DNA from 3 places in the Alicycliphilus sp. T452 genome. Region 3 is predicted to be linked to each of the others. Evidence: predicted binding sites of a transcription regulator. Region 3 holds the regulator's gene; each other region holds the start of a gene.

Region 1 (3,686 bases), on a different contig from region 3:
GCCACGCGCGATGCGCTCACCAAGATCGACGCCAATCCCGAGCGACTGTTCGAGTAATTGCTATTGAAAGAGGAGCTTCCAGCGCTTGCCTGGAAAGCGCTGGATGCCGTTTTCATTCGTCATCCTCGCCGCCTTGCAGCACGCGGCGCACCACGTCAGCGGCAAAGCCGCGCGCGGCCAGGAAGCGCATCTGGCGTGCGCGCTCCTGGGGTGTCGCGGCGGCGGGCGCGTCGCCATAGCGCTGGCGCCAGACGGCGCGTGCGCGCTCGAACTCGGTGCCGGCCAGCTGCGCGGCGGTGGTGCGCACGAGGTCTTCGTCCAGGCCCTTGCGGCGCAGCTCCTGCGCCACGCGCTGGGCGCCGAAGCGCGCGGCGCGGCGGTGCACCACGGACTCGGCCACGCGGGCGGCGTCGATGAGGCCCCGGGCCTGCAACTCGTCGAGCAGCGCGGCGAGGTCCTCGCCTTCCTGCACATGGCGCGCCAGCTTGGCCTGCAGCTCGGCGCGCGAATGCTCGCGCTGCGCCAGCAGGCGCAGCGCGCGTGCCTTGAGCGAGAGTTTGGCGAATCCCATGCCTGCTCTGCAAAGAATAGCGGCTTGTGCTTTAAGGGCGGGTGCTAGAGGCTTCCTTGCTGTAAATGCCAGGTGCCTTCAGGCCTCGGCGTCGGCCGTCTTGTCGCCCTTCTTGCCGCGCGCGGGCTTGTCCTCTGGCGCCTGCGCCGCGGCGCTGGTGGGCAGCAGGGCGATGCCCAGGCTCTCGCGCACCTTGTTCTCGATTTCCACCGCCAGGCCGGGGTTCTCGCGCAGGAATTCGCGCGCGTTGTCGCGGCCCTGGCCGATCTTCTCGCCGCTGTAGGCGTACCAGGCGCCGCTCTTTTCGAGGATGCGCGCATTCACGCCCATGTCGATGATCTCGCCCTCGCGCGAGATGCCCTCGCCGAACAGGATGTCGAACTCGGCCGTCTTGAACGGGGGCGAGACCTTGTTCTTCACCACCTTCACCTTGGTCTCGTTGCCGATGGCCTCGTCGCCCTTCTTGATGGTGCCGGTGCGGCGGATGTCCAGGCGCACCGAGGCGTAGAACTTCAGCGCGTTGCCGCCCGTCGTCGTCTCGGGGCTGCCGAACATGACGCCGATCTTCATGCGGATCTGGTTGATGAAGATGACCATGCAGTTGGTCTTCTTGATAGTGGCGGTGAGCTTGCGCAGCGCCTGGCTCATCAGGCGCGCCTGCAGGCCGGGCAGGGCGTCGCCCATCTCGCCCTCGATCTCGGCCTTCGGCACCAGGGCGGCGACCGAGTCGATCACGATCAGGTCCACGGCGCCCGAGCGCACCAGGCTGTCCACGATCTCCAGCGCCTGCTCGCCGGTGTCGGGCTGGCTGATCAGGATGTCGTTGATGTTGACGCCGAGCTTCTGCGCGTAGGCGGTGTCGAGCGCGTGCTCGGCGTCGATGAAGGCGCAGGTGCCGCCGAGCTTCTGCATCTCGGCGATCACCTGCAGCGTGAGCGTGGTCTTGCCCGAGGACTCGGGGCCGTAGATCTCGACCACGCGCCCGCGCGGCAGGCCGCCCACGCCCAGGGCGATGTCCAGGCCCAGCGAGCCGGTGGAGACGACCTGGATGTCCGCCACCTGCTCGCCCTCGCCCAGGCGCATGATGGTGCCCTTGCCGAACTGCTTCTCGATCTGGGCCAGGGCGGCCTGCAGGGCCTTGGCCTTCTCGCTGTTGGCGGCGGTGCTGGCTTTGACGGTGGCGTCCATGGGGTGGCTCCTTGGGGTAACTGGGTTGAATGACAGGCTGGATACTTGAACAGTAGTTTAGGGGCGATTACCGTGCTGTCCAACCGATATTTAGTCAGTTTGGCTGACAATACCGGCATGAGCGATGCCCCCCTTCCCGACGACCGCTGGCGCCAGGCACACCTGGGCCGGCTGCTGGGCCACGCCATGCGGCGCTTCGACGCGCGCGTGCTGCAGCTCATGGCGCGCGACGTGCAGGTGCCGCTGGCCCTGTCCAACCTGGCGGCGCGCGAGCAGGTGAGCGCCGCGCATATCCACATCACGCGCCACCTGTCCCTGCAGGGCGACCGGCTCACCGACCTGGCCGAGCGCGCCGGCATGGCCAAGCAGTCCATGGCCAGGCTGGTGGACCAATGCGAGGCCTGGGGCCTGGTCACGCGCGAGGCCGACGGGCGCGACGCGCGTGCCCGGCGGGTGCGCTTCACGCCCACGGGCCTGGCCTGGCTGCAGGCCTTCCGCGACGCCGTGGCCCAGGCCGAGGCGGAGTTCCGCGCCGAGGTCGGGGACGAGGTGGCGACTGTCGTGGCCCTGGGGCTGGAAGCCTATGGCAATAAATGATTTCAGGCGCCGCGCCCCATGGGCACGACGAAGCTCTCCTTGACCTCCTCCATCACCACGTAGCTGTTGGACTGCGCCGGCACGGGCATCTGCTGCAGTATGGAGCCCAGCAGGTGCCGGTATTCGGACATGCCGGCCAGGCGCGCCTTGACCAGGTAGTCGAAGCTGCCCGAAATCAGGTGGCATTCCAGCACCTCGGGCATGTTCTGCAGCTCGTCGCGCACCTTCTTGAAGATCTGCTCGGACTTCTGCGCCAGCGTGATTTCCACGAACACCAACAGGCTGCGCCCGAGCGCCGCCGGGTTGACGCGCGCGTGGTAGCCGGTGATCACGCCCTGCGCCTCGAGGCGCTTGACGCGCTGCGAGCACGGCGACGTGGACAGGCCCACGCGCTCGCCCAGCTCAGTCATGGTCAGGCGCCCGTCGCGCTGCAAAAGATCCAGGATGCGCCGGTCTATGGAATCGAATTCAGACATTGCTGCGAAGGGCATGGTTTGGCGATTCGGGCGGCAGATATTGCTGCATAGGAGTGCAATTTCAGCAAAAGATTAGCACGTAAATCCATAAAGTCACGTCCATTCACCGAATAACGGAGACTGGACATGAAAGTTGTCGTACTTGGCGCTGGCGTGATCGGCATCACCACCGCCTACTACCTGGCCCGCGCGGGCGCCGAGGTCACCGTCATCGACCGCCAGGACGGCCCGGCGCAGGACACCAGCTTCGCGAACGCGGGCCAGGTCTCGTTCGGCTACTCCACGCCCTGGGGCGCGCCCGGCATTCCCACGAAGGCGCTCAAGTGGATGTTCGAGAAGCACGCGCCGCTGTCCATCCGCCCCGACGGCACCCTGTTCCAGCTGCGCTGGATGGCGCAGATGCTGCGCAACTGCTCGGCCGAGCGCTACGCGGTGAACAAGGAGCGCATGCTGCGCCTGTCCAACTACAGCCGCGAGTGCCTGCAGCAGCTGCGCCGCGACACCGGCATCCAGTACGAGGGGCGCCAGGCCGGCACGCTGCAGCTGTTCCGCGCGCAGAAACAGGTCGATCAGGCCGAGCGCGACATCCGCGTGCTCAAGGAATGCGGCATTGCCTACGAGCTGCTCGATGCCAAGGGCGTCTGCCAGGCCGAGCCTGCGCTGGCGCAGGCCCGGGCCACGATCGCCGGCGGCCTGCGCCTGCCGCAGGACGAGACCGGCGACTGCTACCTGTTCACCAACGCCCTGGCCCGCATGGCGCAGGCGCTGGGCGTGAAGTTCCGCTTCGGCACCGGCGTCGACTGGCTGCTGTTCGATGGCCAGGGCGCCGTGGGCGGCGTGCAGTTGGCGACGCC
Region 2 (3,686 bases), on a different contig from region 3:
GCCGTCCATGATGCGCTTCTCGGCCCGCTCCAGGGCCAGGCCCACTCTCTCCAGCCACTGCCGGATCCGGCCGCCCTCCCGCGGGTGCGTTGCTGCGGGCGCGCCCTGCGGCGGGCCGTCCTGTGTCGTCGTGGGCTTGGTTTCATCAGGCATGGCAGGGCGATGCTCACGCCTGCCGTACCATCTGTAAAGTTGAATTGAATGAACCAAAGATTCATGAATCCTGATGCGTAACCTCAACCTCGACCAGTTGCAGACGCTGATCGCCATCGCGGACCTGGGCACCTTCGCCGCCGCCGCGCAGGCGCTGCACCTCGCGCCGCCCACCGTCAGCCTGCACATCAAGGAGCTGGAGTCGCGCCTGCAGGCCGGCCTCGTCGTGCGCGGCAGGCGGCAGGCCGAACTGACGCAGGCCGGCAAGGCGCTGGTGGAGGAAGGGCGCAAGCTGCTGGCGGCCAGCGACGACCTGGTCGAGCTGGTCCGGCGCCGCGCCACGGGGCTCGATGGCCTCGTGAAGGTGGGCGTCTCGGCCGGCGTCAGCACCCGGCTGCTGCCCATGATGCTCGAAGCGCTGAGCCGGCAAAGCCCGGGGGTGGAGGTCAGGCTGGAGGCCGTGGGATCGGCCGACGCCATGCTGCGCCTGAAGGCCGGCACGCTCGACATCGGCATCGTCGCCAGCCCCCAGCCGGCGGTCGCGGGAATCCGCCTGACGCCCTGGCGCAACGACTTGATGGTGGCGCTCCTCCCCGCGTCCTGGGGCGCGCCGGAACGGGTGACGCCCGAATGGCTTGCGGGCCGCCGCTGGGCGTCCTTCGCCCCCGCGACACAGATGCACGGCCTCATCGCCGCGTGGTTCGGCCAGGCCGGGTTCAATCCGCGCCCCTATCTGGCCCTGAGCTACCCCGGCGCGCTCAAGAGCCTGGCCGCGGCCAGCCAGAGCGCCGCCATCCTGCCGCTGGAGGAGGTCAGGGACGAGCAGCACTCGCCAGACGTGCAGATACGCCATCTGCACCCCCCGCTGATGCGGCCCATGGCCGTGGCGCACCGGTATTCGCCGGAACCCGGCCGGGCCGTATCCAGCGTGCTGCAGGTGCTGGCCGACTTCGCCGGCTAGAACAGCACGCCCTGGCCCCGCGCCAGCGCCGGGCGGTACTGCGACAGGTCCAGCACGGTGCGCTGGCGGTTCAGGCCCAGGCGCGCACAGGCCTTCTCGAAGCGCTGGCGCAGCAGGTCGGCCCACAGGCCCGTGCCCTTCATGCGGGTGCCGCGGCGGCTGTCGTAGGCCTTGCCGGCGCGCCGGTCGGCCTCGGCGATGCCGTGCAGGTCCTGGATGCGCGCCAGCACGCGCCCGGCGCGCTGCGGGTAGTGCAGTTGCAGCCATTCGCGCATCAGCGGGTTGAGCTCCCACGGCAGGCGGATCACGGTGTAGAAGGCCGAGGTGGCACCCGCGTCGCGCGCGGCGGCCAGCACCTGCTCCATGTCCTCGGTGATGAACGGGATCTGCGGCGCCACGCTCACGCCCACGGGCACGCCAGCTTCGGCCAGGGCCCGTATGGTGCGCAGCCGCCGGTGCGGCGCGGCGGCGCGCGGCTCCAGCACGCGCGCCAGGGCCGGGTCCAGCGTGGTGATGGTCACGCAGGCCATGGCGAGCCGCTCGCGCGCCAGCGGGGCCAGCAGGTCCAGGTCGCGCTCCACGCCGCTGCTCTTGGTGACCAGCGCGAACGGGTGGCGCGCATCGCGCATCACCTCGATCACCGCGCGCGTCAGAAGCAGTTCGCGCTCCACGGGCTGGTAGCAGTCGGTGGCCGAGCCGATGTTGACGACGGACGGCCGGTGGCCCGCGCGCGCCAGCTCGGCGCGCAGCAGCGCGGCGATGTTGCGCTTGGCGATGATGCGGGTCTCGAAGTCCAGGCCCGGCGAGAGGCCGAGATAGCCGTGCGTGGGCCGCGCGTAGCAGTACACGCAGCCATGCTCGCAGCCGCGGTAGGGGTTCACGGACTGCTCGAAGAAGATGTCGGGCGAGTCGTTGGAGCACAGGGCGCTGCGCGCGTCCTCCCAGATCACCTGGGTGCGCGGCGCGGCCGCGGGCCCGGCGCCGTCGGCCTGTTCGCCCCAGCCATCGTCGAAGGCATCGCGCGCGTCGCGGGCGAACCGGTGCGCCATGCGGCTTGCCGCGCCGCGCCCCTTGATGGCCTGCAGGGGAAGCGTAGGGATGCCGTCTTCATGCATGCCGATAACTGTACAAACATACAGTTATCTTTGCAAGAACAGGCTCTAAGCGATTTCCGCCCATCTGGCAAATGCCGCGTAATTCACACCGGGCGCGTGCGAGATCACTTGGCAAAGCCCGGCCCGCGCCGCACAATGCTGCATCGCACCAAGATGGTGCTCCAGAAACATGCCTTGGCCCGGACAACCCCGTTGCCCGGGCTTTTGTCCGTTTGAGCAGCGCCGAACCGCCGGCGGCCACTTACCTGGGAGTCATACCATGCAGCGCAAACCCCACATCATCCTGTCGTCCCTGGACATGGAGCGCATAGAAGCCCTGCTGGAGAAGCAGACGGCGCCGTTTCCCGGCCGCGACGCGCTGGAGGCGGAGCTTGACCGCGCCGACGTGTTAGACCCCAAGGACATGCCGCCCAACGTGGTGACCATGAACTCCACCGTGCGCTTCACCATGCTGGAGTCCGGCAAGACCAATACGCTGACGCTGGTCTACCCCAAGGAGATGGACGGCTCCGGCGACAAGGTGTCGATCTTCGCCCCGGTGGGCATCGCGCTGCTGGGCCTCGCCGTAGGCGACGAATTCCAGATGCCCAGCCCCACGGGGCAGGTCACGGTGCGCGTGGACGGTATCGAATTCCAGCCCGAGAACGCGGGCGAGCTGCACCGCTGAGCCCTTTTCATCCCTCGGCCGCCCAGGCAGCCCGCGCGGGCTGCTTTTTTTTTACTTGAGGCCGGCCAGCAGGGCCGTCAGCAGGCCCGTGCCCACGAGCCCTGCCTGCCAGCGCAGCGCCGCCTGCCAGGTGGGCACATGGCGCTCCACGCGCTCGTACAGCAGATGGCCCGCGGCAATGGACAGGGCGAACGCCAGCACCATGCCCGCCTCGGCCGCGGCAACGGACTGCGGCCAGAAATGGCTTTCCACGGCATTGACGAGCAGGCACACCGGGAAGTGCACGAGGAAGACCGAGTACGAGATCCGCCCCAGCCGGTTGAGCGGCCCCCAGCCCGTCCAGCGCGCCAGGGCGGGCGTGCGCAGGGCGACCACCAGCGCCAGTGCCGTGGCGCCGGCCAGGGCGATGCGCGGCCGCCACTCCAGCGTGAGCGCCGCCAGCACCAGGGCCGCCATCAGCAGGGCCCAGCTCCAGGCGCCCACGGCCCGGGGCGATTGCACGGCCCAGAAGGCCAGCATGCCGAGCCCGTAGGCGCCGAAGAAGTACACGGCCCACACGTCCCACTGCGCGTCCAGGTTGAAGTGCAGCAGCGACGCCGCCACGCCGGCCACCACCAGGGCCTGCCCCCCGCTCATCGCCCAGGGCCAGCAGCGCGCCAGCGCGCGGCCGCCCCAGCGCATGCGCAGCGCCGCGGCCAGCCGGGTCACGCCGGCCAGCAGCAAGGTGGTCAGCGCGAACAGCTGGAAGTCGATGGCGACGTACCACACGCCGGCCGAGAGCGATTCCTCG
Region 3 (3,686 bases):
TGGTTCCGCCCCGCCGGCAAGGAGCAGCCGGGCCTGCTGGTGCTGTCGCGCGACGAGCTCATGCGCCACGAGGCCGCGGGCATCACCACCGACAAGTTCCCCAAGACCGTGAAGCTCGGCGGCGCGGACTGCTCGGCCAGCTACCTGCACAGCCCGGGCGACGCGCGCGACGGCATCACCGTGACGGTGCCGCTGTTCGTGCTCAACCAGGTCAGCGAGGAGCGCGCCGAATGGCTGGTGCCCGGCATGCTCAAGGAAAAGATCCAGGCGCTGCTCAAGAGCCTGCCCCAGCGCCCGCGCAGCCGTTTCGTGCCCCTGCCGGAACACGCCGAGCGGCTGGCGCAGCTCTTCATCCAGGAGGAACGCTGGAACCAGGGTGGGCTGGTGGACGTGCTCTTGAAGCAGGTGCGCGACGAGACATCGCTCGACGTGAAGCGCGCCGACTTCAAGCTCGACATGCTCAGCCCCCACCTGTTCATGAACCTGCGCATCACCGACGAGCACGGCCGCCAGCTCGGCCAGGGGCGCAACCTCGCCGCGCTCAAGGCCGAATGGGGCGGCAAGGCGCGCGGGGCCTTCCAGGCGCTTGCTTCGTTAAAGATAGCTGGTAGCGCTGATTCCAAGCCGCAATCGGATAAAAAACAGCCTGAAACCAAGGGCAGTCAAGCGCCAGGCGCTCCTGAAAAGAAAGCGCCACCCGCCCACCCGCAGGGCCAGCGCCACACCGCCTGGGACTTCGGCGAGCTGCCCGAACTCATGGAGATCAGGCAGGGCGGCCAGACCCTCATCGGCTTCCCGGCCCTGATCGACCAGGGCGATGCCGTGACCATCGAGGTCTTCGACGAGCCCGAGGTGGCCGCCGCGCGCCACCGCCTGGGGCTGCGGCGCCTGTTCGCCCTCACGATCCAGGATGCGCTCAAGTACCTGGAAAAGAACATTCCCGACCTGCAGAAGATGGCCGTGGCCTACATGCCCCTGGGCACGCAGGAAGAGCTGCGCGCGCAGATCATCGACGTCGCCATGGACCGTGCCTTCCTGCAGGAGCCCCTGCCCGTGGACGAGGCGCAGTTCAGGCAGCGCGTGCAGGACGGGCGCGGCCGCCTGACCCTGATCGCCAACGAGGTGGCGCGCCTGGCCGGCGTGATCCTGCAGGAATACGCCGGCGCCCAGCGCAAGATCAAGGACACGAAGAACGCCCCCGAGGCCACGCAGGACGCGGCCCGGCAGCTGAAGATCCTGATGCCCAGGGACTTCATCGCCCAGGCCCCCTGGGCGCAGCTGCAGCACTTTGCGCGCTACCTGAAGGCGATCACCGTGCGCCTGGACAAATACCGCGCCGACCCGGCGCGCGACGCCGCCAGGATGAAGGAGCTGCAGCCGCTGGAGCAGCGCTACTGGCGCCTGGTGGCCGAGCGCAAGGGCCAGCAGGACGCGCGCATGCAGGAATACCGCTGGATGCTGGAGGAACTGCGCGTGAGCTTCTTCGCGCAGGAGCTGCGCACGCCGTACCCTGTCAGCGCCAAGCGGCTGGACAAGGTGTGGTTCCAGCTGGTGTCCTGACCCCCGCTCAATGCAGGACCAGGCGGTCCAGTTCCGCGCACACATCGGCCATGCGCCCCGAGATCACGAGCCGGCAGGCCGTGCCCTCGTGGCGGTTCAGGATCACGCGCAGGGGGCGCGATGCCGGTGCCGGGGGCCGCGCCGCGCTGGCGGCGGTGGCTTGTGGAACCCCATGGCCGTCGATCGCCGCGCACTGCGGGTCGTTGCTGGCGCGTGCGCCGGCCGGGTAGACGGCGTGCGCGTGGCCCGGCAGGCCGTGGTGCGCGGCCTGCGCGGGGCGCGGGCGCATGGAGCCGGCGATGCGGCGCAGGGGTTGGCAGAGCGAGGAGAGAGCGAAGAGGGCGATTCCCATGTGAAGACTCCGGCATGCCAGGGCATAGAGGTGGAACACAGGCGGGATTGCCAGGAGGAAGGCGCGCATCCGCGGGGTTGGCATGCGGCGGCCGGCGCAATGCCCGCGCCGCCGCATGCCAGACGCCCGCCACCTGCGGCGGCGCCGGTGCACGCTACATGAGCATGGTGTTGCGGATCAGGCCCACGGCCAGGCCCTCGATCTCGAAGGGCTCGCCGGGCTCGACGCGGATCACGGGGTAGTCGGGGTTCTCGGGCAGCAGCTCGATGGCGCTGCCGGTGCGGCGCAGGCGCTTGACGGTGACGTCGTCGCCCAGGCGGGCCACGATGATCTGGCCGCTGCGCGCCTCGCGCGTGGCCTGCACGGCCAGCAGGTCGCCGTCCATGATGCCCGCGTCGCGCATGGACATGCCGCGCACCTTGAGCAGGTAGTCGGGCTTGTGCGTGAACAGGCTGCCTTCGACCGTGTAGGTCTGGTCCACGTGCTCCTGCGCGAGAATCGGCGAGCCCGCGGCGACGCGGCCGATCAGTGGCAGCGTGAGCTGCGACAGGCCCGGGATCGGCAGGCTGAACTGCGTGCCGCGCACGGCGTTGATGTTGCGCACGGTCTCGCCGCACAGGCGTATGCCGCGCGAGGTGCCGCTCACGAGCTCGATGACGCCCTTGCGCGCCAGGGCCTGCAGGTGCTCCTCGGCCGCGTTGGCGGACTTGAAGCCCAGCTCGGCCGCGATCTCGGCGCGCGTGGGGGGCGCGCCGGTGCGCGCGATGGCGGTCTGGATCAGGTCCAGGATCTGCTGCTGGCGGGCGGTGAGCTTGGGGCTGTCGAGCATGGTGCGAGTCCGATGCGGTTGGGGGGGTGGGTAACTGTTTTTTAATCCAGTACCTGTATTTTTGAACAGTTTCAAAAAGGATGCAAGTGGCTGCTACAAGAAAAATCGTGGTGCTGGGCACCGGGGGCACGATTGCCGGCACGTCCGACGTGGTGGGCGCCAGCGTGGGCTACACGGCGGCGCAGATCGGCGTGCAGCAGCTGCTGGCCGCCGTGCCCGGCCTGGCGCAGGCCGCCGGGGGCGTGCTGGAGGCCGAGCAGGTGGCGCAGATCGACAGCAAGGATATGGATGCGGATGTCTGGGTGCGGCTTGTACAGCGCTGCGCCGCGCACCTGGCCGATCCGGCCGTGGCCGGCATCGTCGTCACGCACGGCACGGACACGCTGGAGGAGACGGCCTGGCTGCTGCACGAGCTGCTCGACGCGGCCAGGCCCGTGGTGCTGACCTGCGCCATGCGCCCGGCCACGGCGCTCGTGCCCGATGGGCCGCAGAACCTGCTCGATGCGGTGGCCCTGGCCTCTGACCCGTCGGCGCGCGGCGTGCTGGTGGTGGCAGCGGGCGTGGTGCACGGCGCGCGCGAGGTGGGCAAGGTGCACCCGCTGCGGCTGGACGCGTTCGCGTCGGGCGACGGCGGGCCCCTGGGCTGGGTGGAGGCGGGCCAGGTGCGCTGGGCGCATGGGCGCGCCCCGCTGGCGCAGCCGCCGTCCCATGCCGCGCTGTTGCCCGCCCTGGGCGCCACCGCCTGGCCGCGCGTGGAGATCGTGACGAGCCATGCGGGCGCCGACGGCGCCCTGGTGGACTGGCTGGTGGAGAACGGCGCCCGGGGCATCGTGGCCGCGGCCACGGGCAACGGCACGCTGCACAAGGCACTGGAGGCGGCCCTTGCGCGCGCCGTGGCCGCGGGCGTCGTGGTGCGCGTGGCCTCGCGCTGCCCGCAGGGGCGCA

The links. Region 3 encodes LexA, which represses DNA repair genes until DNA is damaged. Its sites were predicted from a motif close to ACTGTATNNNNATACAGT; they were not measured.
Region 1: the regulator LexA is predicted to act here: its motif matches at 1,796-1,813, upstream of recA (recombinase RecA).
Region 2: the regulator LexA is predicted to act here: its motif matches at 2,237-2,254, upstream of ACX12L_RS19705 (PA0069 family radical SAM protein).

What each region holds. Positions count from the first base shown of each region.
Region 1 covers NZ_JBTNEH010000004.1:39,712-43,397, reverse strand. Annotated here, with positions in the region: gene ACX12L_RS04695 (DUF1631 family protein) at 1-57, shown strand, start outside; gene recX (recombination regulator RecX) at 113-571, opposite strand; gene recA (recombinase RecA) at 650-1,759, opposite strand; gene ACX12L_RS04680 (MarR family winged helix-turn-helix transcriptional regulator) at 1,877-2,356, shown strand; gene ACX12L_RS04675 (winged helix-turn-helix transcriptional regulator) at 2,359-2,832, opposite strand; gene ACX12L_RS04670 (D-amino acid dehydrogenase) at 2,959-3,686, shown strand, end outside.
Region 2 covers NZ_JBTNEH010000028.1:45,454-49,139, forward strand. Annotated here, with positions in the region: gene ACX12L_RS19695 (hypothetical protein) at 1-153, opposite strand, end outside; gene ACX12L_RS19700 (LysR family transcriptional regulator) at 227-1,114, shown strand; gene ACX12L_RS19705 (PA0069 family radical SAM protein) at 1,111-2,229, opposite strand; gene rnk (nucleoside diphosphate kinase regulator) at 2,489-2,896, shown strand; gene ACX12L_RS19715 (acyltransferase family protein) at 2,948-3,686, opposite strand, start outside.
Region 3 covers NZ_JBTNEH010000013.1:243-3,928, reverse strand. Annotated here, with positions in the region: gene hrpA (ATP-dependent RNA helicase HrpA) at 1-1,560, shown strand, start outside; gene ACX12L_RS12755 (hypothetical protein) at 1,568-1,912, opposite strand; gene lexA (transcriptional repressor LexA) at 2,067-2,741, opposite strand; gene ACX12L_RS12745 (asparaginase) at 2,822-3,686, shown strand, end outside.